DNA from 4 places in the Providencia alcalifaciens genome. Region 4 is predicted to be linked to each of the others. Evidence: predicted binding sites of a transcription regulator. Region 4 holds the regulator's gene; each other region holds the start of a gene.
What was found. Region 4 encodes Fur, which represses iron uptake genes when iron is present. Its sites were predicted from a motif close to ATAATAATGAGAACNACTATCAA; they were not measured.
Positions count from the first base shown of each region.

Region 1: LDO73_RS08065 (siderophore-interacting protein) is a predicted target of Fur. The motif match lies at 3,016-3,038, and genes of this name have one in related genera.
Region 2: feoA (ferrous iron transporter A) is a predicted target of Fur. The motif match lies at 4,732-4,754, and genes of this name have one in related genera.
Region 3: LDO73_RS07620 (TonB-dependent receptor domain-containing protein) is a predicted target of Fur. The motif match lies at 5,222-5,244, and genes of this name have one in related genera.

Region 1 is NZ_OU659204.1:1,741,464-1,749,043, forward strand. It holds gene LDO73_RS08055 (endonuclease) at 1-799, shown strand, start outside; gene phoH (phosphate starvation-inducible protein PhoH) at 1,287-2,069, shown strand; gene LDO73_RS08065 (siderophore-interacting protein) at 2,142-2,981, opposite strand; gene LDO73_RS08070 (DUF2474 domain-containing protein) at 3,136-3,315, opposite strand; gene cydB (cytochrome d ubiquinol oxidase subunit II) at 3,272-4,282, opposite strand; gene LDO73_RS08080 (cytochrome ubiquinol oxidase subunit I) at 4,272-5,609, opposite strand; gene LDO73_RS08085 (PLP-dependent aminotransferase family protein) at 5,854-7,272, shown strand; gene LDO73_RS08090 (LysE family translocator) at 7,320-7,580, opposite strand, start outside.
Region 2 is NZ_OU659204.1:257,866-265,445, forward strand. It holds gene nfuA (Fe-S biogenesis protein NfuA) at 1-189, opposite strand, end outside; gene LDO73_RS01120 (phosphoribosyltransferase family protein) at 253-936, opposite strand; gene bioH (pimeloyl-ACP methyl ester esterase BioH) at 993-1,766, shown strand; gene LDO73_RS01130 (FeoC-like transcriptional regulator) at 1,806-2,039, opposite strand; gene feoB (Fe(2+) transporter permease subunit FeoB) at 2,050-4,368, opposite strand; gene feoA (ferrous iron transporter A) at 4,423-4,653, opposite strand; gene LDO73_RS01145 (Tex family protein) at 5,102-7,444, opposite strand.
Region 3 is NZ_OU659204.1:1,659,522-1,667,101, forward strand. It holds gene arnF (4-amino-4-deoxy-L-arabinose-phosphoundecaprenol flippase subunit ArnF) at 1-349, shown strand, start outside; gene LDO73_RS07605 (C40 family peptidase) at 491-976, shown strand; gene LDO73_RS07610 (lipoate--protein ligase A) at 1,051-2,067, shown strand; gene LDO73_RS07615 (helix-turn-helix domain-containing protein) at 2,152-2,523, opposite strand; gene LDO73_RS07620 (TonB-dependent receptor domain-containing protein) at 3,015-5,147, opposite strand; gene LDO73_RS07625 (3-deoxy-7-phosphoheptulonate synthase) at 5,424-6,473, opposite strand; gene ppsR (posphoenolpyruvate synthetase regulatory kinase/phosphorylase PpsR) at 6,610-7,452, opposite strand.
Region 4 is NZ_OU659204.1:1,290,917-1,298,496, reverse strand. It holds gene LDO73_RS05770 (HlyD family type I secretion periplasmic adaptor subunit) at 1-309, shown strand, start outside; partial or broken gene LDO73_RS05765 (type I secretion system permease/ATPase) at 313-2,402, shown strand; gene ybfE (LexA regulated protein) at 2,576-2,869, shown strand; gene fldA (flavodoxin FldA) at 3,023-3,550, shown strand; gene fur (ferric iron uptake transcriptional regulator) at 3,780-4,226, shown strand; gene LDO73_RS05745 (bactofilin family protein) at 4,660-5,181, shown strand; gene ansB (L-asparaginase 2) at 5,360-6,403, opposite strand; gene ycaO (30S ribosomal protein S12 methylthiotransferase accessory factor YcaO) at 6,639-7,580, shown strand, end outside.

The DNA.
Region 1 (7,580 bases), 450 kb from region 4:
AAGTGGTGGACAAGTTGATTTAGCCTCCTGCGGCTACCAAGTGCGCAAGCAACAGAGTCGTGCAGAGCGAATTGAGTGGGAGCATATTGTTCCTGCTTGGGTATTTGGTCATCAAAGACAGTGCTGGCAGAGTGGTGGTCGTAAAAATTGCGTCTCAACTGACCCTGTGTTTTCTCGAATGGAGGCAGATCTGCATAACCTCGCACCTTCAATTGGGGAAGTGAACGGTGACCGCAGTAATTGGAGCTATGGTCAGTTACCTGCTAATGCGCCTTATTCTTACGGTGCATGTCGTAGCCGCATTGATTTTAAACAAAAAATCTTTGAACCGCGCGACGAAGTGAAAGGGCAGGTCGCTCGAGTCTATTTCTATATGCATGACCGCTATAATTTATCCATGTCACGCCAACAGCAGCAGTTATTTATGGCGTGGGATAAACAGTATCCTGTAGATGAATGGGAACAAAAACGTGACCAGCGCATTGCTAAATTGATGGGGCATCATAACCCATTTGTGACGGGTGAAAGAACATGGAGTTTAGGGCACAAAAATAGCGGCGATGGCTTAAATATGAGTGATAAGCCCAGCGAAATAGTCCCTCAGCCAGTACCTCAGTCTATCCCAAACAAGAAGGAAGGTGAGACGCAGGTAAAAGGTAACCGTAATTCAAAAAAATATCATTTATCCCACTGCTCTGGGTTTAAAACCTTGTCGGATAAAAATGCGGAATTCTTTGCTAATGAAGCGGACGCACAGGCAAAAGGTTATCAACTAGCGGGTAACTGTAAGCCTCGTTAATAGAATCGAACTGTAATAATTCAGTCAATTTAGCGAGTTATTACAGTTTTTCTATATGCAATTTTTCACAGATTATCTGATGGATGCGTGAATTTACACATTTTTTGTTAATTTAAAGTTGTCATTCAAAAAAAACTCGCGCTATATTTATTCTATGGAAACGTTGTAGGTTGATGATATTCGGGTCAATGCAATATTTTGTGGTGAGTTCGAGTATTTTTTATATTGTCATAATATTGTCACGCAGATTCTTTAGTTTACGAGTATCGCCTGTATAGGAGAAACGAATGAGAACTAGGTGTTTGTTAATCAATATGCGAAACCGGTTACCACCCCATCATGGAACTGACATGATGAGATTGCTAACCGGTTTTTTTATACCTGAATTATCAACCTAGGCAACACAAGAGCTTGAAGGGAGCTCCTCTCTGTTTTGAATAGTTCGTCATCTGAATTGACATCATCGATACCTGGAAGGGTTAATACTATGAGTAGACAGAAAGCTGCAACAAAAGCACGTCGTGAAATGAAACGTACATCACGCAAAGACCGTTCAGGGAGGGATATGAACAACGTTACCTCCTTCGCCGAATATACAGGCATAGAGCCGATAGGCATGGCGAAAGAACGTCGCGATGAAACTCCGATAACACCACGTAATGAAACCCAGAAGCTCTATATTAATTCCATCAAGCACAAGCAGTTGATTTTCGCTAACGGTGAGGCAGGATGCGGTAAAACCTATATCAGTACTGCATTAGCCGCGGATGCCTTGATTAACAAGGAAATTAGTAAAATCATTGTCACGAGACCCGTGTTACAAGCGGAGGAAGATCTTGGTTTCTTACCGGGAGATATGTCTGAAAAGTTCGCACCTTATTTCCGCCCTGTTTATGACGTATTAATGAAGCGATTAGGCGCTTCGTTCCTGCAGTATTGTTTACGCCCTGAGATTGCTAAAGTCGAAATAGCGCCGTTTGCTTATATGCGTGGTCGTACATTCGAAAATGCCATTGTGATCCTCGATGAAGCACAGAACGTCACGGTCACTCAAATGAAGATGTTTTTAACCCGTTTGGGTGAAAATGTAACGGTAATTGTGAACGGTGACGTGACCCAATGTGATTTATCAAGCGGCGTTCAGTCAGGTTTGGGGGATGCATTACAGCGTTTTAGTAGCGATGAAATGGTCTCAATGGTTAATTTCACAATTGATGATTGTGTGAGATCCCAGCTGTGTCACAAGGCACTGCTGGCTTACAATGACTAATATAATGAGTTTAACTCACTACACAGGCTAATTAATGCATGAAACTGCCCCAGTTTAGGGGCAGTTTTTTAGTTAGTCGTCGGGGTTGTCCATGACGGCATGACGTTCATGATGATAACCTTCCTCATCATATCCATATCGCCAGTAAGGAATTGCGTAGATATCATCGCGACCAAAACCTTTTTCACGTCGAATAAAACGGCGTAATTCACGGATGATTTGATCTTCACCTGCAATCCAAAAGCCCACGTCGGACTCTGGAATATCCCACGATTTGAATGTATTAATCAGATTGGTGGTTTGGCTAATATCTCCACAAGTCCAATCAATCTCGATGCCCGCTGGCTTGGCTAAATCGCGAATATCCACTTGGTGGTCAAGGCGTAAAACGACGCGTCCCACTGCTGTAGCAGGCATTTTTTCCAGTAACGCCGCAATCGCAGGTAAAGAACTTGAATCACCTGCCATAAAGTAATGTGCGCGGATAGGCAGTAGTGGATCAGGCCCACCTGGGTTTGTGATCCCCAGCCAATAACCTGGTTTTGCATCACGAGCAAACAGATAAGCAGGGCCTGTTACCCCTTCGTGCATGGCAAATTCAATATCGATTTCATTGAGTTCAGGGCGAATAGCGCGAACGGTGTAAGTGCGCACAAAAGGGCGCGGCTTATCTTCTGGCCAGCTACGTCCTTTTTCAGTGAGGAAAGGAAGCGCGGGTTGGCTTTGATGGTCAGGGGCAATAAAAATTTTGAGATGACCACCTTCACACTCCGTTGGGTAATTGGCTAATTTTTCACCCGTAAATGTGATGCTGCGAATAGAAGGGCTGATATCGACAATGGATTTAACTTGAATAAGCTGTGGGGGCGCTGGGCGGTAGATATTTTTTTCAACAGTCTGTTCACTAGCCACTAACCGTCTCCTTTCTTAATGATAATATTATTATATGTTAATTATTATCATTATCATATCATGAATGTTTATGGGAAAACTATTCAAAAGATGCAGGATTATTGAGCGTCTAATTATAAATATGCCGCAGCATGTTAACGCTGCGGCAAAGGGCTTACTTCACTTTCATGCCGGCGGCGGTCATCAACAATCTAAATAAGGAAGAGAATGCGAATAGTGCCAATACGCTTCCTAACCAAATTGCTGCCATCCAACCGAGTTTCTTCCACCAAGGTGAGCGGATAGTTGTATCAGTGATAGCCTTGATCTGGGGTAATTTTCCCTCTGAAGACATAGTAACTCCAATAGGTATAAACCAAAATAACAGGGATGATGAACAGAGCGCCAACCAACATAAAGCCTAAACTTTCTGAAGGGCCTGCCGCATCGCGGAAGGTAATTGCTGGCGGAATTAAACTAGGCCAAACGCTGATACCTAATCCTGTAAATCCTAAGAAAATCAGCATTAGTGCAGCGAGAAATGGCACGCTATCGTAACGTTGACGTTTGGCACTTTTAAAAATGATCCACACACAGCCGAGTACTAATAAAGGAACAGGTAGGAAGAAAAACAGGTTCGGTAAGCTAAACCAGCGCACATAAACCGCGTCATTTAACATTGGTGTCCACACGCTTATCACGCCTATCACCGCTAACATGGCCAGTGTTAATGGGGTTAACACGCGATACATGGTTTTGCGCAGGTGTCCCTCCGTTTTCATGATTAACCAGCCACATGCTAGTAAGGCGTAAGCGATGACTAAACCGAATCCACAGAACAAAGGGAAAGGTGCAAACCAGTCAAAATAGCCGCCCATATACATGCGGTTTTCAACGTGGAAGCCTTGAATAAACGCACCAATCACAATCCCCTGAGAGAATGTGGTAAGGATTGAGCCCCAAATAAAGGCGTGATCCCAGCGGCGGCGATGAGATTCATCGGCGCGGAAGCGAAACTCAAAGGCGACCCCACGAAAAATCAGTGCTAGCAACATAAAGGTCAGTGGGATAGATAGCGCATCTAAAACAATGGCATAGGCTAGCGGAAATGCCCCAAATAGCGCGGCACCACCTAGCACTAGCCACGTTTCGTTACCATCCCAAACAGGTGCCACACTGTTCATCATCAAATCTCGGTCTTGGCTCTCTTTTAGGGTTGGGTACAAAATACCAATACCTAAGTCAAAACCGTCCATCACGATATACATCAACATACTGAAAACGATGATGACAAACCAAATTAGTGGTAAATCAATGCCCATGAGTTGCCTCCTCGGAGATACCTTTACGAATTAATTTCATCATGTACATGTAGCCGATCCCAAATACGCCGCCGTACACCACAAAGAAGGCTAGTAAGCTCACGCTCATGTGCATTTCACCATGGGCGCTCACGGCATCTGCGGTACGCTGTAAACCGTAGACAACCCAAGGCTGACGCCCGATTTCTGTGGTAAACCAACCAGCTAAGATGGCGACTAAGCCTGATGGTGCCATGACGAACATAAAACGCAGGAATAATTTGGATTCATACAGCCTTTTACGTGAACGAAGCCATAACCCCCAAACACCAGCAGCAATCATCAACATGCCTAGGCCCACCATCACACGGAATGACCAGAACACCATAAACACATTGGGTCTATCTTCTGGTGGAAACTCTTTAAGGGCTGGAACCTGTTTGGTGGTGCTGTGCGTCAAAATCAGGCTCGCCATGTAAGGAATTTCAATGGCATATTCGGTTTTTTCTTTTTTCATATTCGGGATACCGAAGAGGATCAGCGGGGTGGCTTCGCCGGGTTTATTTTCCCAGTGACCTTCCATTGCCGCGACTTTAACCGGCTGATATTTTAGGGTGTTTAACCCGTGAGCATCGCCAATGAAAGCTTGAACTGGTGCTAAAATCAGGATCAACCACAAAGACATGGAGAACATTTTCTTCATGGCGGAGGATTTATTGCCTTTGAGTAAATGCCATGCACCGGATGCACCAATAAAAAAGGCTGCTGCTAAGAATGCCGCAGTGGTCATGTGGAGTAAGCGGTATGGGAATGATGGGTTAAAGATCACCGCTAACCAATCGACAGGGACAATTCGCCCATCGATAATTTCAAAACCTTGAGGTGTTTGCATAAAACTATTGGATGCAAGGATCCAGAAGGTTGAAATGATGGTGCCGAGTGCAACCATACACGTCGCAAAGTAGTGAAGTTTTTCGCCCACACGGTTCATACCAAATAGCATGACACCGAGGAACCCTGCTTCTAAGAAGAAAGCGGTGAGCACTTCATAGGTTAAGAGTGGGCCGGTGATGCTACCAGCAAAATCCGAGAAGAAACTCCAGTTAGTCCCAAATTGGTATGCCATCACCAATCCAGAAACGACACCCATACCGAAATTGACAGCAAATACTTTTGACCAAAAATGGAACAGTTTTATATAGTCAGTATCGCGGGTTTTTAGCCATAAACCTTCGAGAACGGCCAAAAAACTGGCAAGCCCGATGGTGATAGCAGGAAAGATAATATGGAACGATACCGTAAACGCGAATTGAATACGGGCAAGCTCCAGCGCAGTTAGTCCAAACATATTGACCCCTGAATGGAATTGATTTTGACACGCCACATTTCCAGCCATTGCGAAGCAATTATGGGCTGTTCCTTAGCAATAAGTAATTGATTTCGCTGGATTGTTAACACTCATAAATCCAACTAAAAATGTTTTGTGGTTATAGTTAAAAAAAGTCAGGTGAATGTGTGGATAAGTAGAACATGAGACGATAAACTATAATAGTAACAATTTTTGGCAAATCACCTATAACAGTGAGGCGGGAATGACGAGATATGAACAGCTAGCAGCACAAATTCGTCAACAGATTGAAGATAATATTTGGCAAGTGGGTGACAGGTTACCTTCACTTAGAGAGAGTGTTAAGCAATCAGGTTTAAGCTTAATGACGGTGGTACAAGCTTATCAGTTACTGGAAAGTCAGGGGTGGGTCGCTGCGCGTCCGCAATCTGGCTATTATGTTGCAAATCGCAATAATACATTTGCCGCCGCAAAAGGGGGAAAAGGACTACATTTAAATGAAAATGTGGAGATCAACGCCTCTATTTTCGGTGTACTGCAAGCGTGTAAAGACCCAGATATTATCCCATTCGGTTCAGCTTTCCCAGAGCCTGGCTTACTGGATGACCCTAAATTAGCCAAGTCTCTTGCCTCGGTAGCGCGTCGTTTATCGAAAACCAATACCACTACTAACTTACCACCGGGGAATGAACAGCTGCGCCGCAATATTGCCCAGCGCTATGCAACTCAAGGGATCCACGTCGCACCTGATGAAATCGTGATCACGGCAGGGGCGATGGAATCCTTGGTACTGAGTTTACAAGCGGTTACTCAACCCGGTGATTGGGTGGTGATTGAATCTCCAGCATTTTATGGTTCCTTGCAGGCGATAGAGCGCTTAAAACTTAAAGCGATAGCCATCAAAACTGACCCATTATTTGGAATTGATCTCGATGCGTTAGAGGACATTGCGGATAAATACCCGATCAAAGCTTGCTGGTTGATGACGCACTATCAAAACCCGTTAGGCGGCACGATGCCCCCAGCCAATAAAAAACGGCTGGTGAATATTTTGAATAAACACAAAATTGTGTTGATCGAAGATGATGTGTATGGCGAGCTTTACTTTGGTAATCAGCAACCTATCCCTGCAAAATCACTCGATTCACAAGGGAACTTTTTCCACTGTTCATCATTTTCGAAATGTTTAGCGCCAGGGTACCGTGTCGGATGGGTGGCTGCGGGTCATCATGCGAGCAAAATCCAGCATTTGCAAATGATGAGCACCGTTTCTGCTAGCGTGCCAACCCAATTGGCGATTGCGGAATACTTATCTCAAGGGGGATATGATAGCCATCTGCGCAAACTGCGCCAAACTATGGAACAGCGGCAACATATCATGCTGAGTGCCATCGCTAAATATATGCCGTCCACCGTTAAAGTGAACACCCCAAAAGGGGGTTATTTTTTATGGTTGGAATTTGAACCGCCATTTAACGCCATCCAACTGTATCAATTGGCGTTGAAGGAAGGCATTAGCATAGCGCCGGGGAGCATGTTCTCTACCAGCGATCAATTCAATCATGCATTTCGCTTAAATGCGTCATTTGCATGGAATGACCGGCTTGAACAGGCGATGCAAGTTTTAGGGCGTTTATGCTATCGATTAACGGGGCTTAAATAAGGAAAAATAGGGTGAGGGCGAAGGTTGCGTTCACCCTTGAGAGTTGATCAGCTACTTGCAAGTCCGATGGCTGCAAAGGTTAACATTCCACCGGCAACACCTTCTGTAATGCGCCGTTTTTTATCGCTATATTGTTGCCGATTATGCATTGATGCGAATATCATGCCGATGGTGCCGTAAATAATGATGCATGATGTGATAAAAGTCGCTGATAAGATTAAAGATTGTATTGCAACACTTTCAGAAACATGGATAAAATTAGGCAAAATTGCGAAATAAACTAGTAACCCCTTAGGGTTAAGGAAGCT
Region 2 (7,580 bases), 1.0 Mb from region 4:
AGCAGAGAGTTTTTCAAACTTCAGCTCTTTATCGGTGGCCTCTACGGCACCAGGAGGGCAATAAGAAACACCACACTCAGCGGTTGGTGTGCCTGGGTTAATGACAAATACTCGAATTTGGGTTCCTGACTCTTGGCTTTCCAATAACTTGGAGAAGTGAGTCTGTGCTGCTTCTGTAATATTAATCATAATCTCTTGCTCAATAATAGTTGACTGCTTTAGTTGGTTATAATACGCCCATTTACACCCATCCTACAAGGTGCGACAGAGTGACCACGCGTCAACAGTATGCGCGCCCGCACAAATCAACAATTGAGCGGCTGCATGCATGGTTGAGCCAGTTGTAATCACATCATCAATAATAGCTATGTGTAGACCTGAAACCGAAGTTTCAAGGGTAAATGCCTCTTTTAGGTTATTGCGGCGCTGTTTACGTGTTAATGAAACTTGCGTCAGTGTATCACGAGAGCGCAATAATGAATTTTGCGAATAGGCAATATTTAACCATGTGGTTAAATTACCACCAATTAATGCCATGTGGTCAAATCCCCGACGCCAACATCGCCGAGGATGGGGAGGAATGGTTATCAATAAGTCGGGTTTTTTCCATTGCTGTTGACGATATCCATTCAACCAATAATGTAAAAATACTCGCGTCAGGGGAATGGCTAACTGAGGTTGATAACGAAATTTATATTGATGGATAAGCTGGCGTAATGGCGCTTGATACGGCGTTACGGTAATTAGCCTCTGCCAAGGTGGTGGCTGCACAAGGCAGCGTCCGCAAGGAAATTGGTGATATTCACACGGGAGAGCGCATTGTAGACAAACTTTCGGCATTGGCGGTAAGCTTTTGATACAAAAGCTGCATATTCCTTGCTGAGGAATTTTTAATAACTGCCGGCATAGCCAACAGACCCCTTCCATTGCTAGCATAGGTGAGTCCTAGATTGAAAAATCAGAATGAAAATAACATTGAAGAGAGTGTAATCATGGCGACGTTATATTGGCAGACAGTGGGTGAAGGAAAACAAGATATTGTGTTACTGCACGGATGGGGATTGAATGCCGAAGTCTGGCAAACAATTATTCCTCGAGTGGCTTCGCAATTTCGCATCCATTTAGTTGATTTACCGGGTTATGGGCGTAGTCACGATTTCACTCCGATGACCATTCAATCAATGGCCAATGTTGTGTGGGAGCAAGCGCCTAAAAATGCGATTTGGCTGGGATGGTCTTTAGGTGGGCTAGTGGCAAGCCGCATCGTGCTTGATCACCCAAATGAGGTAAAAGCCTTAATCACCGTGGCATCCTCCCCTTGCTTTGGGGCTCATGATGAGTGGCAAGGTATCAAGCCTGAAGTCTTACTTAATTTTGAGCAGATGCTGGCTGAAAATTTCCAGCGTACCGTCGAGCGTTTTCTGGCACTGCAAACATTGGGAACTGAAAGCGCCCGCGAAGATGCGCGTACATTGAAATCTGTGGTATTGGCGCTGCCAATGCCATCGGTTGAAGCCTTGAATATGGGGCTGGAATCTTTACGTACTGAAGATTTACGTGAGGAACTCACCCATTTACAGGTTCCTTTCTTACGTATTTATGGTTATTTAGATGGCTTAGTCCCGCGTAAAATTGCAGGTAAATTAGACGAGTTGTATCCCAATTCATTATCCGTTGTGATGCGCAATAGTGCCCATGCGCCGTTTATTTCTCATCCCGATGAGTTTTGTGAAACATTGGTTCAGTTTGCGAAATCATTGAACTAAATCAGTGCATTAGAAGCTAATTCGCTGAAATGGAAACAACTATTTAATCTTATAGACAAAATGTGAGCAATCGTGACTCTCGGGGCATCCCTTACAACTGGTACCCGTAAGGCACGCGCTCACATCGACTTTCTCAATTTTCTCCATGCTGACCAGCTTTTCAGCCATCGCGTTCACCAGTGCAGCAGGGGCGTTTAATTGAGAACTCAGAAGCGCAATGTCAGCTTGCCCATATAATGCAATCAAATCTCGGACTTGCAGCAAGCTGACCATCGTATTTTCCTTAGTGGCAACTGTTGTTTGAACAACCAGAACACTGTTGCGCTGTTTTGGATTTAATATTGAACGTCACACGACTGCGCATACGGCGTAGGAAGGTGATGAGTGCAATATTAAACAGCAGCACAGCACCAATAGTGATCAAGCTGCTTTGTGGATGTTCGCTAAATGTGGCTGTTTGATAGAACAGCGCTGCAAGGCTATAAGCAACGTTTAATCCCCACAGAATAGAGAATGTCATCCAGCTTTTGTTGGTTTCACGGGCGATTGCTCCCATCACTGACACACAAGGCACATACAGCAGCACAAAGATTAAGTAACTATAAGCTGCGATATCTGAACCAAATTTCGCCGCCATGGTACCCATGGAACCTGTTGCCATCTCAGCATCACCCATACTCGCTTCGATTGGGTTAGATAATGCACTGATGGAGAATGTCTGTTTTAAGCTATCCCATGTATCTGTGACTGCCGCGCCTAACTCATCGAGCAGGTCAAAAGAGTCGGCATCGAAAGGTTCGCTGGTGATCGCCTCGGCGGTGTACAGGGTATTTAATGTCCCAACTACCACTTCTTTAGCCATCGCACCCGTGATCAAACCGACAGTCGCTTGCCAGTTATCATTGTGCACGCCGATAGGCTGTAATACTGGGGTGATCACTTTACTGACGGAGGCCAGCGCAGAGTCATTGATGTTGTCCACAGGTTTGCCGGAGAACGAAAAGCTGTTTAGCGCGCCGATAAAAATACTCGCGACAACAATCACTTTACCAGCACGGATCACGAAGCCTTTTAAACGCTGCCAAGTTTGGATGAGCAATGTTTTTGCATGAGGTACATGGTAGACCGGCAGTTCCATCACAAACGGAGAAGCTTCACCACGCATCAAGGTATGTTTCAGTAGCAGGCCTGTTAGGATTGCCACGACAATACCGAGAATGTAGAGAGAGAATACGACGCTTGCGCCATTTTTACCAAAAAACGCTGCTGCGAATACTGCGAAGATAGCTAAGCGAGCACCGCAGGACATAAACGGTGCCATAAGCACTGTGATCAAGCGCTCACGAGGTGCATCTAAGGTGCGTGCGCCCATGATGGAAGGCACGTTACAACCGAAGCCAACAATCAAAGGAACAAAGGATTTACCCGGTAAACCAAGCGCTTGCATGAGTCTATCCATAACGAAAGCCGCTCGAGCCATATAGCCAGAGTCTTCCAAGATAGATAAAAACAGGTACATCATACCGATTTGTGGCACCAGCGGTAGGACAGTATTGATACCGCCACCGACACCTTGAGCAAGGAAAACGGTCAACCAATCAGGGAAGTTTGCAGTTGCGCCAATCCATTGAATACCATGAATAAAGATAGCCTCAGACGCCCCTTCAAAGAACGGTTGTAAAGCACCACCGATATTGATAGCAAGGACGAACATTAGATACATCACGAACAAGAAAATTGGCACGCCAAGCCAGCGGTTCAAGATAAATTTATCCAGCGCTTGAGTGAGTTTATTCGGCTCAGCGGCACTGTTATTAATCGCGGCGTCACAAATTGAGGCAATGGATTGATAGCGAGCATCTGCAATGAGCAACTCAGGTTCTTCTTGCAAGGTCTCTTTGAGTTTAAGGCGAGTTTCAGCAAATACTTGCTCAGAGATATCAGCCCGCTGGCGGCTATAAATATCGCCTTCTAAAATTTGGAGAGCTAACCAACGGCGCTGCTGCTGACTAAATTGCTGAGCAGAAATTTGTTCTGAAAGCATATCCACGGTTTGTAACAGTTGTGGCGGATATTGCACTAGGGCTTGTTGGTTGTTTTGAGGATGGCTATCAATCGCTTGCTTGAGCTGTTCAAGGCCTGTTGCTCGGGTAGAGACCATTGGAATAACAGGGCAGCCGAGCTGCTTTTCGAGCTGTTTAACATCGATATCGATATGTTGGCTTTTGGCAATATCCAACATGTTCAGTGCGACGATGCAGGGAACACCTAGCTCAACAAGCTGCAATGTCAGATATAAATTGCGCTCGAGGTTTGAAGCATCCACCACGTTGATCAACATGTCGGCTTCACCACTTAAAATAAAGTAGCAGGCGATTTGCTCATCGAGGGAGGTTTGCTCTGAGATAGTCGTAAGGGAATAAGTACCTGGTAAATCAACAAGTTCAATCTTGTGTTCAGGTGTGTGGAAGCGCCCAACTTTACGTTCGACGGTCACTCCTGCCCAGTTACCGACGCGCTGACGTGACCCTGTTAACTGGTTAAACAAGGTTGTTTTACCTGCGTTAGGGTTGCCAATAAGGCCGATAGTTAATGGTTTCATAGTGTATGCCAGTCGTGAAAATGAAAATCTTTATTGGAATTAATCCAAAAATAATTAGTTCGCTTGAGCTTCATCTAAGTTAATGAGAGCTAAATCTTTTTTGCGTAATACTAAGCTGACGCGATGAGTTTCAATTTGCACGGGATCACCAAACGGCGCTACGCGCACAACTTTGAACACTGAGCCTGGAAGCAGACCAAGGGAAAGCAGTTTTTGGCGATAGGCCGGGCTTATCTCTGGTGAAAAGCCAAGTATTTTATAACTGCATTGAGGAAGTATGGACATAGTACCTTCCAATCATGGTTTATTCTGTTGATTTAACATGAAAATAACGATGTTAAATTACAGAGAGTGTTATTAAGAATAATATTGATAATTATTATTATAAAAGTGGTTATCTTTAAAAGAAATAGGATGGCAGATAAAATTAAATCTAATTAACAATGAGAATCATAATCATCTACCATGGTTATATTTAGCCTCTTTTTCGGGCAATATTAAATGATGTGGATCAAAAAGGGATTTAGTTGGTGGAGTTTTTTAAAACTAAAATGCAGATGTTAGTATTGTTAATTAATATAATTAAATAAGACAATATGCGGATAATAAATTGAATTAGTTATTTAATTTATTTTTATAAGAAAAATGGAAGATGTTTAAATTAAATACTGAGAGATGATTAAATGCATTTTAATAAATGCCCTTACCGATGAAACGGCAAGGGCATCATGTCTTAGCGCTTTTTACCAAAAGCAGCAGCCAGTGCATCACTCATCGCACTGTTGCTAGATGCCGCAGAGTTAGATGATGAATTACCTCGCGCATTCCCTCGTGAAGCAGGGGCTTTGCGGGTATTTCTATCTTGCGCTGGAGCCGCACTGCGAGGTGCGCTGCTACCTTCACCCGCTTGTTCATCTAAACGCATAGTGAGCGCAATACGCTTACGAGCAATATCCACATCCAGCACTTTGACTTTCACAATGTCGCCAGTTTTGACGACTTTGTGAGGATCTTCAACGTAGCTGTTTGAAAGGGAAGAAATATGCACCAAACCATCTTGATGAACACCGATATCCACAAATGCCCCGAAGTTAGTGACGTTAGTCACTGCACCTTCTAAGATCATGCCGGTCGTTAAGTCATTCATCGTTTCAATACCGTCAGCAAAGGTTGCCGTTTTAAACTCAGGGCGTGGGTCACGACCCGGTTTTTCCAGCTCTTTGATGATGTCTGTGACGGTAGGAACCCCAAACTGTTCGGTGGTAAATTCACGCGGACTCAAACCGTTCAATATCTGTGAATTGCCCATAATTTCTTTGAGTGGCTGGCGCACGGCTTCAAGGATTTTTTCAACAATTGGGTAGGCTTCTGGGTGAACCGTTGAGGCATCCAGTGGGTTATCCCCATTGGTGATACGCAAGAAACCCGCGCACTGTTCAAAGGCTTTTGGTCCTAAGCGAGCGACTTTAAGTAACTGTTTTCTGTCATTGAATTGACCATTCGAATCACGCCAATCGACAACGTTCTGCGCGATCATTTTGCTCAACCCTGCAACACGGGTGAGTAGCGCAACAGAGGCAGTGTTCAAGTCTACGCCGACGGAGTTTACGCAATCTTCAACGACCGCATCTAACTTACGGGCTAGCTGAGTTTGGCTGACATCATGTTGATACTGGCCAACACCGATAGATTTCGGGTCGATTTTCACCAGTTCAGCCAGCGGGTCTTGTAAGCGGCGAGCAATAGAAACTGCACCACGCAAAGAGACGTCTAAGTCAGGAAATTCTAATGCTGCCAGCTCAGAAGCAGAATAAACAGAGGCACCAGCTTCACTGACAATCACTTTCTGTGCTGTGACTGCTGGGAACTGTTTTTGCACTTCAGCAAAGAAGCGCTCCGTTTCTCGTGATGCGGTTCCATTACCAATCGCGACCAGCTCGACGTGGTATTTTTGACATAATGCGGCAACGATAGTGGCAGCTTTGGCTGCCTGACCTGTGTGTGGGTAAATAGTATCTGTTGCCATTACTTTACCCGTCGCATCAACGACCGCTACTTTTACTCCAGTACGTAAACCTGGGTCGAGGCCCATAGTGGTACGCATACCCGCAGGAGCCGCCATCAATAAATCACTGAGATTACGGGCGAATACGTTAATCGCTTCTTCTTCCGCTTTCTCGCGCAGGGCGCTCATGATTTCGGTTTCTAAGTGCAGTAACACTTTGACTCGCCAAGTCCAGCTGATGACGGCTTTACGCCATTGGTCAGCGGGAGCATTGTTTAAACGCACATCTAAATGGCGAGTAATAATTTCTTCGCAATAGCTCTCTTTTGGCGGCTCTTCAAACTGAGGGTCACAGTTGAGGGATAACTGCAAAATACCTTCATTGCGACCACGAAACATGGCCAAAGCGCGGTGCGAAGGAACTTGAGCAACCGGTTCATGGTGATCAAAATAGTCGCTAAATTTTACGCCTTCAGTCTGTTTACCATCAGCAACAACAGAAACAATGTGCGCATTCTTCCAAATATAGTCGCGAACTTTCGCTAATAAGGAAGCATCTTCGGCGAAACGCTCCATTAAAATGTAGCGAGCACCATCTAAAGCAGCTTTGGTATCGGCTACACCTTTATCCGCGTCAACATAGCGTTGTGCAAGTGTATCCGGTGATTGGCTTGGATCGTTCCACAGCGTATCAGCTAAGGGTTCTAAGCCCGCTTCGATTGCAATTTGCCCACGAGTACGGCGCTTTGGTTTGTAGGGGAGGTAAAGGTCTTCGAGTTCGGTTTTATTCAGCGTTGTATTGATGGCAGAAGCGAGTTCTGGAGTAAGCTTACCTTGTTCGTCAATGGATTTTAGAATGGTTTGCTTACGGTCGTTTAACTCTCTCAAATACCCTAAACGGCTCTCTAGCTGACGCAGCTGAGTGTCATCCAATCCCCCCGTAACCTCTTTACGGTAGCGGGCGATAAATGGGACGGTATTGCCTTCATCCAATAATGTAATGGCTGAAAACACCTGTTTCGGTTGGGCTTGTAGTTCGGCCGCAATAATTTGGCTTAGAGTTTCATTCATGTCGTGTTTAAATACCTACTCAAAGAACAGTGAAAATAGACTGCACAGTTATACTTGCTGGTAGACAGAATTGCCAGACAGAATTTTTGCCTAGTGGTAGGCAAGTCGCAGATTATATTTTATAAAATATTATAAT
Region 3 (7,580 bases), 370 kb from region 4:
CAGTCTGAAGGCGGGAGTTGTGGAACTACCTTCGTTCTCTCTAGGTTGGCACTGGTTACAGCTAGAATGGCTGACAGATAATGCGACAAGTTTAGGGATTATCTTTGTTGGATTAGTCTGCTATGCGCTATCGATGCTGTGTTGGCTATTTGCGTTAAAATACATTGCGCTCAATAAGGCTTACCCGCTTATCAGCCTCAGCTATGTGTTTGTTTACATACTGGCGGTGGCGTTGCCATGGTTCAATGAGCCCGCCACTGGGTTAAAAGCTGCGGGGATTACGTTTATCCTGTTAGGCGTATGGCTTATCAGTCGACCTTCCAAGCCTTTAACGAAAAAAGCTAAATAGCATCAGATAATTAGCCTTAGGTGTTATTTTTTATGCGCTGTACTGTTGATCATTGTACATTATAGTCTCGCGTATTAAGATATCACTTAAGGTGATTATTTTTGAGTTATCTATACCCACGGGTTATCTATAAGGTACGCTATGATAGTGAATCTCAAATACCTACCATTGCTGTGTTGCCTGGTGTTGATTGGCTGCTCTTCATCCGTAAAACGGACGTCAGCACCGCCAATGAAAACCCAATTATCAGACCCCATCATGACTATCGCTCAGCTCAAAGACCAACTAATCCAATGGTATGGTACGCCGTATCACTATGGCGGAATGAGCCAAAATGGTGTGGATTGTTCAGGCTTTGTTTATCGAACATTTAGTGACCGCTTTGCGATTGAAGTCCCGCGTACGACTGTTGACCAAACACGTTTAGGTACGCGCATTGATAAATCGGATTTAATGCCGGGTGACCTTGTATTCTTTAAAACGGGATCAGGGGAAAACGGTCTGCATGTTGGGATTTACGATACTGACAACACATTTATCCATGCATCCACCAGTAAAGGCGTGATACGTTCATCGATGGATAATAGCTATTGGCGAAAAGTGTTTTGGCAGGCGCGGCGCATCTAATTTCGCTTCATTCCTCATTAATTCCTCAGTGATTATGCTATCTTAGGAGCAAGTTTTGCTTTTAGGATAGCCGAATGTCTACATTACGTTTATTTATCTCTGAATCCTTCGACCCTTGGTTTAATTTAGCGGTTGAAGAAACTATTTTTCGCCAAATGTCAGCTGACCAACGCGTGATGTTCCTATGGCGTAATGCCGATACCGTGGTCATCGGTCGCGCTCAAAACCCATGGAAAGAATGTAACACTCGCAAAATGGAACAAGATAATGTTCGATTAGCGCGTCGTAGCAGTGGTGGCGGAGCTGTATTTCAAGATTTAGGGAACACCTGTTTTACTTTTATGGCAGGAAAACCGGAATATGATAAAACCATCTCAACGCAAATTATTGTAGATGGGCTAGCAAAAGTTGGGATCCACGCAGAAATTTCTGGACGCAACGATTTAGTCCTCGAAACCGAAAATGGCCCACGAAAAATATCAGGTTCAGCCTACCGTGAAACTAAAGATCGTGGCTTCCACCACGGTACTTTGCTGATTAATACCGATTTAAGTCGTTTAGCAAACTATCTCAATCCCGATCCTAAAAAACTGCAAGCCAAAGGGATTACGTCAGTGCGTTCTCGCGTCGCCAATTTAAATGAGCTGGTACCGGATATTTCCCATGAAAAAGTGTGCGAAGGGATCATAAATAGCTTCTTTAGCTACTACGGTGAAACAGTGGAGCCAGAATATATCTCGCCGGAAAAACTCCCTGATTTACCCAATTTTGCAGAAACATTCGCGAAGCAAAGTAGCTGGGAATGGAACTTTGGGCAAGCGCCGGCTTTTAGTCATATGGCGGATACCCGCTTCCCGTGGGGCGGGATTGAATTTCATTTTGATATTGAAAAAGGTGTGATCACGCGCTGCCAATTTTTCACCGACAGTCTAGAACCATCGCCATTGGAATGGTTAAGTCAGCAACTAGTGGGGCAAGCTTATCAAACGGAAACTGTCCGTCAGTTAATGGCAAAAATGACCGTGTTGTGGCCGGAATTGACTGAGCAATGTGCAGATTTAGAGAATTGGCTCGTTAACGAACTGAAATAAAAAAAGAGCCGATTATTTATCGGCTCAAAAAATAGATTTCGTTGGAATGGGTGTTTGAGGGTGTAACGAAAATCTAATGCGCGCTTAATGATGGCAATTGCAAGTCATAAAGGTTTTGCATTCTGGTAACTCACCGGCCTGACGGAATTTAGCCGGGGTAGTATCAAAGTGTTTTTTAAAAATACGCGTAAATGTTGCTTGAGAGCTAAAACCATATTGCAACGCGATATCGAGAATAGGTAAGTTGCCTTCGCGTAATGATTTAGCGGCTTCTAATAGGCGACGTTTACGAACATATTCGCCTAGCGTGCAGCCCTTAAGCTCTTTAAATACACGCTGTAAATGCCATTTCGAGTACCCGCTTTTATCCGCGATAGTATCGATTTTGATGCCTTCATTGCGTTGTAATTGGCTTTCAAGCCATCTAATGATTTCGTTGACTACACTTTCTGACATATCTACCTCCTACTCTAGTAGGCTATTGTTCATTAATAACTAATAATAACTCATGAAATTATGGTCTATTCTTCCTTTTTTTCCGATATATCGATAGGCCAATCGTGCGGTTTTTGAATGAGAATAACTATTGTTACGATAGTTTCTATTGAAATGCGAAAAACTAAACATACACAAATGAATGTTAAAATTCATTATAATACAATAGGTTAAGTTAATTAATCTAACGTAAAATATGTAAATTCAAGGTGGATATAATCTTGTTCAAATTTATTGTGGATACTGTTCGATTTTATTAACCAAGTAAACTATTGAGTTTTTATTTGGCTGAATAATGAGCAATCTGATGAAGTGGAATATAACAATTAACAGGAAATTCCGAAGTGAATTGTTTTTTAAGTGATGTTGTTGTGCAGTAAAAGGTTCATTTATCCATAAAATCCTAAGATTGAGATAAATGAACCTCGTTTTAGCATTTTGTTATTCGTTAATTACCACTGATAATTCACATTCCAATAAAAATTACGACCTTCTTGCGGTACACCCATAGAAGAGACATAGTCTCTATCAAACGCGTTCTTAAGGGTTAGGGTGGTATTTAGCCCTTTGACAAATTGGTCGGCTTTATAGTTGATATAGAAATCATGAATGCCATAACCAGCCTGCTGGAAAATCTCACGGCGGTAGCGATCTAGATCGTTAGAGTTTTTTCTATCAGGCAGTTTATAGGTACTATCTCCCGTAATTTTCGTTCTTGCGGCAAACTCTCCAGTCCAACCCACATTGACTCCTGTATTAGCCACTGGTGCATTGAATTTAATCATCATTGATTCAGGTCGAATAGAAGAGAGGGTATGATTTTCTAAATCCTCTTTACCTGTCGTAAAGTTATGATTAAGGCTTAAATCAAACCATGGTGATTGGTAATGAATAAAGCTATCAAACCCCGTTATTGTTGCTGATGGCACATTAATATAGTAAACCTCTCTAGGGAACCATTGATAATACATGTCTCGCCCAATAACTCTTTTATACTTACTCTCCATGGCAATATAATTTTGCGCCTTGGTGTTAAAGTACGTTGTGCCAAGCTGTAGGGTATCGCCATTAACGACGAAATCATCGAAACTCAGTTTTAACCCAGCTTCCAGTGTTTTATTGGTTTCTGGTTTCAAATCAGGAGATGGTCTAAAAATGGAGTTACCATATATCGGTGTTTCAAAATGCATGGAGTTATTATATAGCTCGGCCATACGTGGCGTGCGATAGCCTTCAGCATAAGAGGAATGAAGACTTAACCAATGTGTTGGGGTTGCACTAATGGCAAAACGTGAAGACCAATTGGTGTGCTTACTTTTAGCAAAGTCATCACGATTAACATGATACTGTGTAAAACGCGTTCCCGCTGAAAGCGTTACAGGTACATGAGTTAGAGTAAGGTCACTATTTAGCCAGCCTGACGTATTTGATAATTCTGTGGGTGGATAACTAATGGCATATTGGTTAGGTTTTTGTTCTTGTTGATAGTGTTCAATGCCGCTTTGAATATTGCTGTATGCCCAGCTTGATACTGGTAAAGCAAAGTGGTTTGAAAACTTAGAACCATAAGTATATTGATTACGGCTTTCGGCACCATACTCCGTTGGTTTTTTTGCAGCTTTAACTAAATCTAATTGGCTTAGGCTGAGATCAGTATAATAAATACCCCACTCGCCTTCCCATTGAAGCCTATTTTCAGGCTTAAACACTTGATTAATTAAGATATCGCGTTGATGAATATTACGCTCTGTAGGGTCATTCTTGAATTTAGTTACAATCTGCGCAGGCTGTTTTAGACTCAAGCCATCATTACGATATTCTCGAAGCTGCAAACCAATGTGATAAGCAGGGTTTGCCATCCAAGTGGTTTTAAACATCCAGTTATGAATTTTTTCTTGGTTATCAAAAGGTGCTGAATCAATTGATGCCATTAAATATTTTTTGCGTTGACTATAGCTGAGTAGGGCATCAACAGAATCACTGCGTCCAAGTAATGTTCCCCCCGCATAATAACCATGATCATTGCGGTTGATACCACTGAATAAACGGCCTCCGATATTTTGTCCGGGAGCTAACACTTCTGAAGCGCTGAGGGTTTTAAGGGAAATAACACCGGCAAGCGCGCCGCTGCCGTGTTGTACAGAGGATGCGCCTTTATGTACATAGGCTTTGCTGATCAGTGAGGGGTCAATCAGTGTGGCATCAAATAGGCCAGAGTTAAAATCCTGAACTACATTATCCACCATAATTTTGACACCACGGGAGTCGTAACCTCGCATCTGCACCGACTGCCCATAGGTACTGCCTGCACCTGTCACAAAAATACCAGCCTGACCCTTTAATAAATCGAGGGCGGATGATGCAGTTTGTTGTTCTGGTGCGGTTGCGTCAATCACCTCAAATTGTTCAGCCACGGCAAACTTTTCGTGGCTCAATGGCGTGGTGGTGACGTGAATGATATCGTCGGTGGCAAAACTTGCAGTACTGAACCCAGTCATAGCAAGGGCGACGGTTAATGTTGATAAAGAAAATACTTTGCTGTGTGAAGCACCTGAAGTTGATGCTGATCTCAATGTAAACGCCATTAGGAAATCCTTTCCTGAGTAATATGATTCTGGCAGCCAAGATAATAAAAAAATTATCCATGGGTGGCTTATAGTTAAAAACGAGAATCATTATCGTTAATAAAATGGCGGTATCAAGTATTTTTCGGTGAATAATGTCAAATTATTTAAAATAATCAGGCAATTATATTGATTTGTGAATACGTTGATGGTGATTTATTGGCTCAGAGAATGGAAATAAGCGCTTTAGATTAGAATACAATCTAAAGCACTTATTTTGGTTGTGGACAGCGAGACTTATTTAAAGCGGAAGTTAACAGCGTCAGCCAGAATTTCAATCAACTGTTCGGTATCTTCCCAACCTAAACATGGATCGGTAATCGATTGACCATAAACAAGAGGTTGGTCTGCACAGATTTTTTGATTACCTTCTTTTAAGAAGCTTTCTGCCATCACACCACTAATTGCTGTGGAACCTTGCTTAATTTGTTGAGCAATATCCTGCGCCACATCTAATTGGCGACGATGAATTTTCTGGCAGTTACCATGGCTGAAGTCCACCACTAAATGCTCAGCTAAACCAAATTCATTTAATTTTTCACAAGCTTGTGAAATGTACTGTGCTTCATAGTTAGGCTTTTTGCCACCACGCATAATGATATGCCCATGAGGGTTACCACTGGTTTGGTAGATTGTCATCTGCCCGTTCTTATCTGGCGATAAAAACATATGTTGCGCTTTGGCGGCACGAATAGCATCAATAGCGATATTGATATTGCCGTCTGTACCGTTTTTAAAACCAACAGGGCAGGAGAGCGCCGATGCCATTTCACGATGGATTTGGCTTTCAGTGGTACGAGCACCAATCGCTCCCCAGCTAATTAAGTCCGCAATATATTGCCCCGTTACCATGTCGAGGAATTCAGTAGCGGTTGCTAATCCTAATTGATTAACTTCAATCAAAAGCTTGCGCGCTAAACGGATACCAGTATTCACTTGGCATGAATTATCAAGGAGCGGGTCAGAAATTAAGCCTTTCCAGCCCACAACGGTACGCGGTTTTTCAAAATAGGTGCGCATGACAATTTCTAAACGGTCTTGATATTTTTGACGTAACGTATTTAGCTTATTAGCGTATTCAATTGCGGCATCAATGTCATGAATAGAGCAAGGACCTACAATCACCAGCAAACGCGGGTCTTCACCGGATAAGATCTTTTCAATTCGCTTACGTGACGCTGTCACGTTGTCGGCGATTATTTGGGATATCGGAAATTCCTCAGCGAGCGCTTGTGGTGTAATTAAACTGTCCACTCGCTGAGTTCGTAACTCATCTGTTTTATGCATTTTGTTTCTCAAAACTTTTACTCGGCTGAGCCATTTCGTACAGCCGTATTAGTGACTAAGGTCACAATAAACGAAACTGGCTCAAATTCAAACCACCAACTTGGGTTGAATGAATAATTTTTTATATTTTATTTTGTTAAAAAATACGACGCTGTAATCCCATCGTATCAATTACTTTCGCTGAAATTTCTTCAACAGAGTAGTTGGTAGTATTTAAGTAATTGATTTTATTCTGTCTAAATAGGGCTTCTACTTCAGCAATTTCAATACGACACTGGCGAAGTGAGGCGTAACGGCTATTTTCACGTCGCTCTTCACGAATTGCTGCAAGGCGTTCAGGGCTGATGGTTAAACCAAAAAGCTTATGGGTATAGGGGCGTAATGCGACAGGCAGCTGCAAATTATCCATATCATCGGCAGTGAATGGGTAGTTGGCGGCCTGTATGCCAAATTGCATTGCTAAATATAAGCTTGTTGGTGTTTTGCCGCAGCGAGAGACACCAATTAAGATCACTTGCGCTTGCTCAAGGTTACGTAATGAAATGCCATCATCGTGAGCAAGGGTATATTCAATTGCTGCAATACGGGCATCATATTGATTCATATTTTGCATGGATAACCCGTGAGTACGATTAAGTTTTGGCTCGGGTTCTAACCCGACTTCTCGCTGTATTGGAGCGACCAAACTTTGTACGATATCCTGACAGAAACCCGCGCTTTGAGTGATGATTTCTTTCACTTCCGGGGAAATTATTGAATAAAACACCAGAGGTCGAAGATCTGTTTCAGCATAGATTGTGTCGATTTTTTGTTTAATTTCAAGCGCTCGAGCTTGTGTGGTAACGAACGGCAAGGTGTAAGAAATAAAGGATAATGGGAATTGAGATAAGACGGCGTGCCCTAACGTTTCAGCGGTGATTGCGGTACCATCAGAGATGAAAAAAACGGTACGTTGGACTTGGCTGGCATTTTTACTCATAGAATTTAATTCGCTCATAACTGGCTTCTTTTTATCGTATTTTTTCTGAGTTTTGAAAAATATTGTAAGTGAATAAACGTTTAAAAATCATTTCTGGGGGAAGTATAGACAAATTTTGAACAATTTTT
Region 4 (7,580 bases):
ATCGGCTTTATCCAAGAAGGTTTAAAAGCGGATGTCAAAATTGACGCCTTCCCTTATACCCGCTACGGGACTATTGAAGGTGAAGTATTGTCTATTTCCCGCGATAGCACTCAAGATGACAATCTAGGTCTCGTCTATTTAGCGCAAATTGGTTTAAGCAACAAACAGCTATTAGTGGAAGGCGAGCAAGTTGAACTGACGCCAGGCTTATCGATTGTTGCTGAAATAAAAACAGATAAACGACGATTAATTGATTATCTATTAAGCCCAATTAACGAATATACCGCCACAGCCATGAGAGAGAAGTAATCGATGGAACAGCAAAATAATAATGGCTTGGAAGCCTTAATATGGATTGCTCATCATTTTCAAAAAAATGTCACTCAAGGGCAATTAATGCATGCCATTGGTATGCAGAATGATTCCCCCACAGATGTTGAAATCAGACAATGTGCACAGATTATTGGTTATGAAACAGAGCTCATCTCTCTCACTCGGCAACAGATGCAGGATATCCCATTACCTGCTTTGGTGTTAATTAATCAACGCTGGCATGTTATCACCCAAAATTCACCACTAACTGCGATCTCACCAAAAGGGGACGATGAGGAACCATGGAATGAATCCTCCGATTACAATTACTCCGTCATTTTAATTAAAGAGCAGTTGGAGAAAGAACAAAAAAGAGCATTTGGCATCAGTTGGTTTATTCCATCCATTATTCGTCAACGTTTTAAACTCAAAAATGTCTTTATTCTTGCCGCAATTGTGCAATTTTTTGCACTCGTAAGCCCTCTACTATTTCAAAACTTAATTGATAAAGTGCTTGTCGGGCGCAGCTTGCCTAATTTACATGTTATTGCCTTAGGAATATTAGCCATTGCTATTGCAGAACCTGTTTACAGTTTTATTCGTGATAAAATTTTCAGTCATACCAGCACACAAATTAGCGCTGAACTTTCGGGAAAAATTTATCGCCATTTAATGGCGCTGCCGCTTAATTACTTTAAATTAAGACCCACAGGGAAAATCATTGCGCGTGTCCGTGAATTAGCTCATATCCGCCAGTTTTTGACTGGCTCAACACTGATGCTGTTTATTGATTTTATCTTTGTGATCTTATTCATCGCAATATTATTTTCTTACAGCAAGGTAATGACTTGGACACTGGTAGGCTCATTGGGGATCTTTTTATTCTATGGATGATTTTAGGTCCAATCATTCGCCAGCAGACGGAAAAATCCTACCAAGCCGATGAAAACGGACTCACATTTTTAACTGAATCAATAACTGGTATCGAAACCGTAAAAACCACCGCCACAGAGAAATATTTTTTCCAACGTTGGCAAAAATTACTCAGCCAACAATTGAGTCAAGGCTTCAAAGTTTCCATGCGTAGTGTGGTGGCAACACAGTTAATGACGTTAGTCAGTAAAGTCACTACCGCTGTTCTACTTTGGCTTGGTGTTAATGAAGTTTTGGAAGGAAATATCACGCCAGGGGAACTTGTCGCTTTCAATATGCTAAGCGCCCATGTTACTCAACCTGTTCTACGATTTGCTCAAATTTGGCAAGACTTCCAACATACCATTATTTCTTTGCGTCGCGTTGGCGACATTCTTGATAAACCCATTGAAAATGAACGCCAAGGCATTGCCAGCTCAAGCACCATTCAAGGGGAAATTGAGTTTCAAAATATCCGCTTTCGTTATCAACCTGAAACCCCTGAGGTGCTAAGTAACCTAACTTTATCCATCAAAGCCGGAGAGTTTATTGGTATCACAGGGCCATCTGGTTCAGGGAAAAGTACCCTCACTAAATTGTTACAACGACTATATATCCCTCAACATGGGCAAGTTATTGTCGATGGTATGGATTTAGCGGTGACAGATACTGTCGCGTTACGCCGCCGAATGAGTGTCGTCCTTCAAGAAAGCACACTCTTTGTCGGAACAATTGCAGAAAATATCCGATTAAGTTACCCACAAGCGAGCGAACAACAATTAATCCATGCTGCAAAACTGGCGGGAGCCTATGAATTTATTATGTCTCTGCCTGAAAACTTTAATTATCATTTATCTGAAAAAGGATTAAATCTCTCTGGCGGTCAACGCCAGCGTATTGCCCTTGCTCGAGCCTTGATTACTGAACCTGATATTTTAATTCTCGATGAGGCCACCTCTGCACTGGATTACGAATCAGAATCCGCCATCATGAAAAATATGCCGTTAATCACACAAGGTAGAACAGTGATTAGCATTGCCCATCGCCTCAATACCATTATGAGCGCCGATAAAATTTACGTAATACGAAATGGTGAAGTCGCCGAAGCGGAAACTCATCAGAACCTTCTAAAACTGAAAGGTCTTTATGCCAATTTATGGCAGCAACAGACCCGTTAACCTGAATAAAAAAGCATCGCTTACTCTTTGAGTGATGCTTTTTTCTTAAAAGTGCTTTTTTTTTAATCTATTAGATGAATTAGCGGGGTATGCACCTATGGTACTAGGGGTTCAGCTAGGGTATCATTGCCCGCTGAATTACTGGCACACCCCTTCCGTTAGCAATAGTAGATATGGCAAAAGAACAAACTGACCGCACCACACTGGATTTGTTCGCAGAAGAACGCAGGCCTGGGCGACCAAAAACTAGCCCGTTGTCGCGGGATGAACAATTACGAATCAATAAGCGAAATCAGCTAAAACGAGACAAAGTCAAAGGGCTACGTCGAGTTGAGCTGAAATTAAATGAAGACGCTGTCGCGGTCTTAAACCAATTAGCTGAAGAGAAAAACATAAGCCGAAGTGAGCTAATTGAAGAAATTTTGATGGCTCAACTTGAGCAGGTTAGTGAAGTAATTGATCGCTAGCTGTATCTGGTAAATCACACAAATTTGACAGACTAACACTGTTTTTTTCGCCAAAATAAGGCGCAAAATTTTACCTATTTTCGTTCTATTTTTAGTTCTAGCAGAATTGGTAATTTATACTCTCTACTAGAAAAACAAGAGGTTAATCACTTTATGGCAGTTATAGGCATTTTCTTCGGAAGTGACACAGGTAACACAGAAAATATTGCCAAAATGATCCAAGAAAGATTAGGCAAAGATGTTGCAGAAGTTCACGATATTGCTAAATGCAGCAAAGAAGATATCGAAGCGTTTGACATCCTACTTCTTGGTATCCCTACGTGGTACTACGGTGAAGCTCAGTGTGATTGGGATGATTTTTTCCCAACATTAGAAGAAATTGATTTTGACGGTAAACTTGTCGCACTGTTTGGTTGTGGAGACCAAGAAGACTACGCAGAGTATTTCTGTGATGCGATGGGAACTATCCGCGACATCATTGAGCCTCGTGGTGCAGTGATCGTAGGTCATTGGCCAACTGAAGGCTACCACTTTGAAGTTTCTAAAGGTATGGCGGACGATAATCACTTTATCGGCCTTGCTATCGATGAAGATCGTCAACCAGAACTGACCGAAGAGCGTGTTGACGCTTGGGTTAAACAAATCTCTGAAGAGATGTCTCTGGCTGAAATCCTTGGCTAATAATGACATAGATTGTCAATTAAAAGCGGGGACCATTCGATATGATGGGTTATTCCTTCCATCTAATGGACTCGCTTTTAAGAACGAATCAAAATAATGAGACAATGCATGGTTTCTATTTTTATTTTCCATGCCTATAATTGTAAATCAGTTTAGAAGACAACTGGATTTTTGTTAAAAACGTCTCATTATTGTTAAATTTATGATTTAAAATACAGGACAAGCCCGCATGACAGACAATAATAAAGCATTGAAAAATGCAGGACTCAAAGTCACTCTTCCAAGATTGAAGATTTTGGAAGTACTTCAGGAGCCTGAGTGCCATCACGTCAGTGCGGAAGATCTCTACAAAAAGCTGATTGATATTGGTGAAGAAATCGGGTTAGCCACTGTCTACCGCGTATTAAACCAATTTGATGATGCTGGTATTGTGACTCGTCACAATTTCGAAGGTGGAAAATCCGTATTTGAACTGACTCAACAGCATCACCATGACCACTTAATCTGTTTAGATTGTGGCAAAGTCATCGAATTTACAGACGAATCAATCGAAGAACGTCAGCATGATATCGCTAAACGCCACGGCATTAAGCTGTCTAACCACAGTTTATATCTATATGGTCACTGTGCTGAAGGTGACTGTCGTGAAAATGAAAACATCCACGAAGCAAAATAATTGCATTCATAAGTCGCCTCACTAAAAATGAGGCAACTTAATTAATCAGTGATTTCGTGTTGATGATACCCACTTAATGTTTATTAGTGGGTATTTTTATTTATATATTCTTAACATTTCCCCATTTTTACTCTTTAGCTGAAAATTAGCGACTATTTTTAAAAAATACATAGCTTTATTTCTTCAGATAAAACTAAAACTATCCTCTATTCTTTAATTTGCTATGCGTTATTTTAATTTATACTTATGATCAAATTTATGCGTAAGAGATTAAAGGATGAAAAAAACATATCTGTTTTTGAATATAAGTTTTTTCTTCTGGTTTCTTACTTTGATAGCGTGGTTTTTTAGATATACCGTCGTGGCATCCGTTGCCTTTATATCTTCAATCATTTGTTTGGTTCTATACTTCAATTACAAAAAGGTTAGTCGCATGTTCAATAAAAAACAAAACAAACCAGAGCCCACTCCCACTATCAATAAAGAAGAAATCACTCAAAAAATTGCTGAGGAAAAAATGCAAACATCTACAGCAGTGGCTAGCGAAGAAAAAACCAATACCATTATTGCCAAAGATGTCGTGTTTGAAGGCAATATTACCTCCAATGAACAAGTACATATTTATGGTACTGTGATTGGCAACATTACCGGCAAAAATAATACCGTCAAAATCATGCAAAATGGTAATGTTACCGGCAATATTACCAGTAATGAGCTATGGGTAAACGGTAAAGTGGAAGGTGAATGTATCACCGAAACTATTAGCATTGATATCAATGGTGAGATTTATGGCACCATCCGCTATTCCAGTCTATCCATTAAAAAAGGCGGAATATTTTCTGGCCATGCTGAGGTTAAATCTGCTACGAAATCGACGGGAAACGTAACGGTATTTAAAGAAAAAACCAAACAAGAAAATTCAGACCCACACACACCTGAAGTCGGTGCCTTGTAATTAAATTTGTTAAACAGATGATATAGAATTGCTCGATAATAACTTTATTACCCTATTTATAGGCATTTATTGTCGAGTTATTTTGATTATATAAATTCGCTTATCACTAAAAGTGCATATTTTATACGTAATAAAAATAGATCATAAAGGCGACATTGCTGTCGCCTTCCATTAAGCCTTAGTATTGCTCAAACATCTCTTGGATTTTTTTCGGGTCCTTCGTTTGTGTTAATGCTAATTGCAGTAATACACGAGATTTTTGTGGGTTCAATCTTTCAGATGCCACAAACCCATATTCATTATCATTCACTTCCGCATTTCGCGTTGTATAGCCTGTCGGTACACGACTAGAACGCACCACGACAACATCCTCTTTCGCTGCATTGGCTAATGCATCAAAAATAGTTTTATACATATTCCCGTTACCAACACCAGCACTTACAATACCTTTAACGCCTTCTTCGCGTAGTGCTTTTACTGGTGCTGAAGATGCATTCGCATAGTTATACACAATGCCCACTTCCGGTAATTTATCTAATTTGCTGACATCAAAAACAGGTTTATCACCACGAGGCTGAGGTGCTTGATAATAGGTGACTTTACCATCATGAATATAGCCTTCTGCACCCGCATTCACGGCATCAAAGGCTTGAACTTCTGTTGTGCTCATTTTCATCACATTGCGACCTTGGATCACTTTGTCATTCATCGCCATCAGCACACCGCGCTCTCCAGCTGATTTATCAGATGCTAATACGACGGCATTGTATAAGTTCAATGAACCGTCTGCGCCCAATGCAGTGGAAGGACGCATCGCCCCCACCATCACAATCGGCTTTTTACAGGCAGTGGTTAAATCAAGGAAAAAGGCGGTTTCCTCCATGGTGTCAGTACCATGAGTGATAACAAAGCCATCGGTTTTATTACAATCTTGATTGATTTTTTTAGCAAGAGTTAACCAAACTTGGTCATTCATATCTTGAGAACCGATATTCACCAGCTGCTCACCACTCAGGTTAGCAATTTTTTTAGTCTCTGGTACCGCATTAAGTAAAGAGTCAATTCCGACTTTCCCAGCTTGGTAGCTTGAACCGGTTGCTGATTCTCCACCTCCCGCAATGGTACCGCCTGTTGCCAACACCGTAATATTCGGTTGTGCTAATGCGGATGCAGCAAACAGTGAAACCAGTGTGGCTAAAAGCGCTTTATTTCGGTTTTTCATCCTATTTTCCTTTAACTAAAATTAACGAGCATGATATTAAAAATAAACTCACGTTATTATGTGGATTTAATCTGAGAGTTTTGTGATCGACTTTGCCATTTTAGTAAATTTTAATTTTTCACTGTTTTTCTGTCTTGAATAAAAAGCGTGAGCTCAGCATAAAAAGCGTGAGCACTAGGCAAAAAGTCCGTATCATAGCGGCTATCTGAAACAAGCCATTTACAAGTGACTGACAATGAGCCAAACATTTATTCCCGGCAAAGATGCCGCACTCGAAGACTCCATTGATGCATTCCAAACCAAACTGAAAAATTTAGGGTTCGATATCGAAGAAGCCTCTTGGCTGAATCCAGTTCCAAATGTTTGGTCCGTTCATATTCGTGACAAAGAGTGCCCGCTGTGCTTTACCAACGGTAAAGGCGCAAGTAAAAAAGCGGCTTTAGCCTCAGCGCTCGGTGAATATTTTGAGCGTTTATCCACCAACTATTTCTTCGCGGATTTCTATTTAGGTAAATCCATTGCTGAGGGGGATTTCGTTCATTATCCTAATGAAAAATGGTTCCCGTTAACTGAAGATGATAGCCTGCCAACCGGTTTGCTGGATGAGCGCTTGATTGCTTTTTATGATCCCGACAATGCACTCGCGGGAAGCCAACTGATTGACCTGCAATCAGGTAATGAAGAACGCGGTATTTGCGCCCTGCCATTTACACGTCAATCTGATAACAGCACCGTCTATATTCCAATGAATATCGTCGGTAACTTGTATGTGTCTAATGGGATGTCTGCAGGAAACACAGCAAACGAAGCTCGTGTACAAGGATTATCCGAAGTGTTCGAGCGCTTTGTAAAAAATAAAATCATTGCCGAAAGTATCAGTCTGCCAACGATTCCTACAGAAGTGATGGCTCGCTACCCTGGTGTCGTTGCTGCTATTGAAACGCTGGAAAACGAAGGCTTCCCTATCTTCTGTTACGACGCCTCTTTGGGTGGCCAATTCCCAGTCATCTGTGTTGTGCTGTTTAACCCACAGAACGGGACTTGTTTTGCCTCTTTCGGTGCGCACCCTGATTTTGGTGTTGCCTTAGAGCGTACAGTCACTGAATTACTGCAAGGTCGTGGACTGAAAGATTTGGACGTATTTAACGCCCCAACCTTTGACGATGAAGAAGTCGGT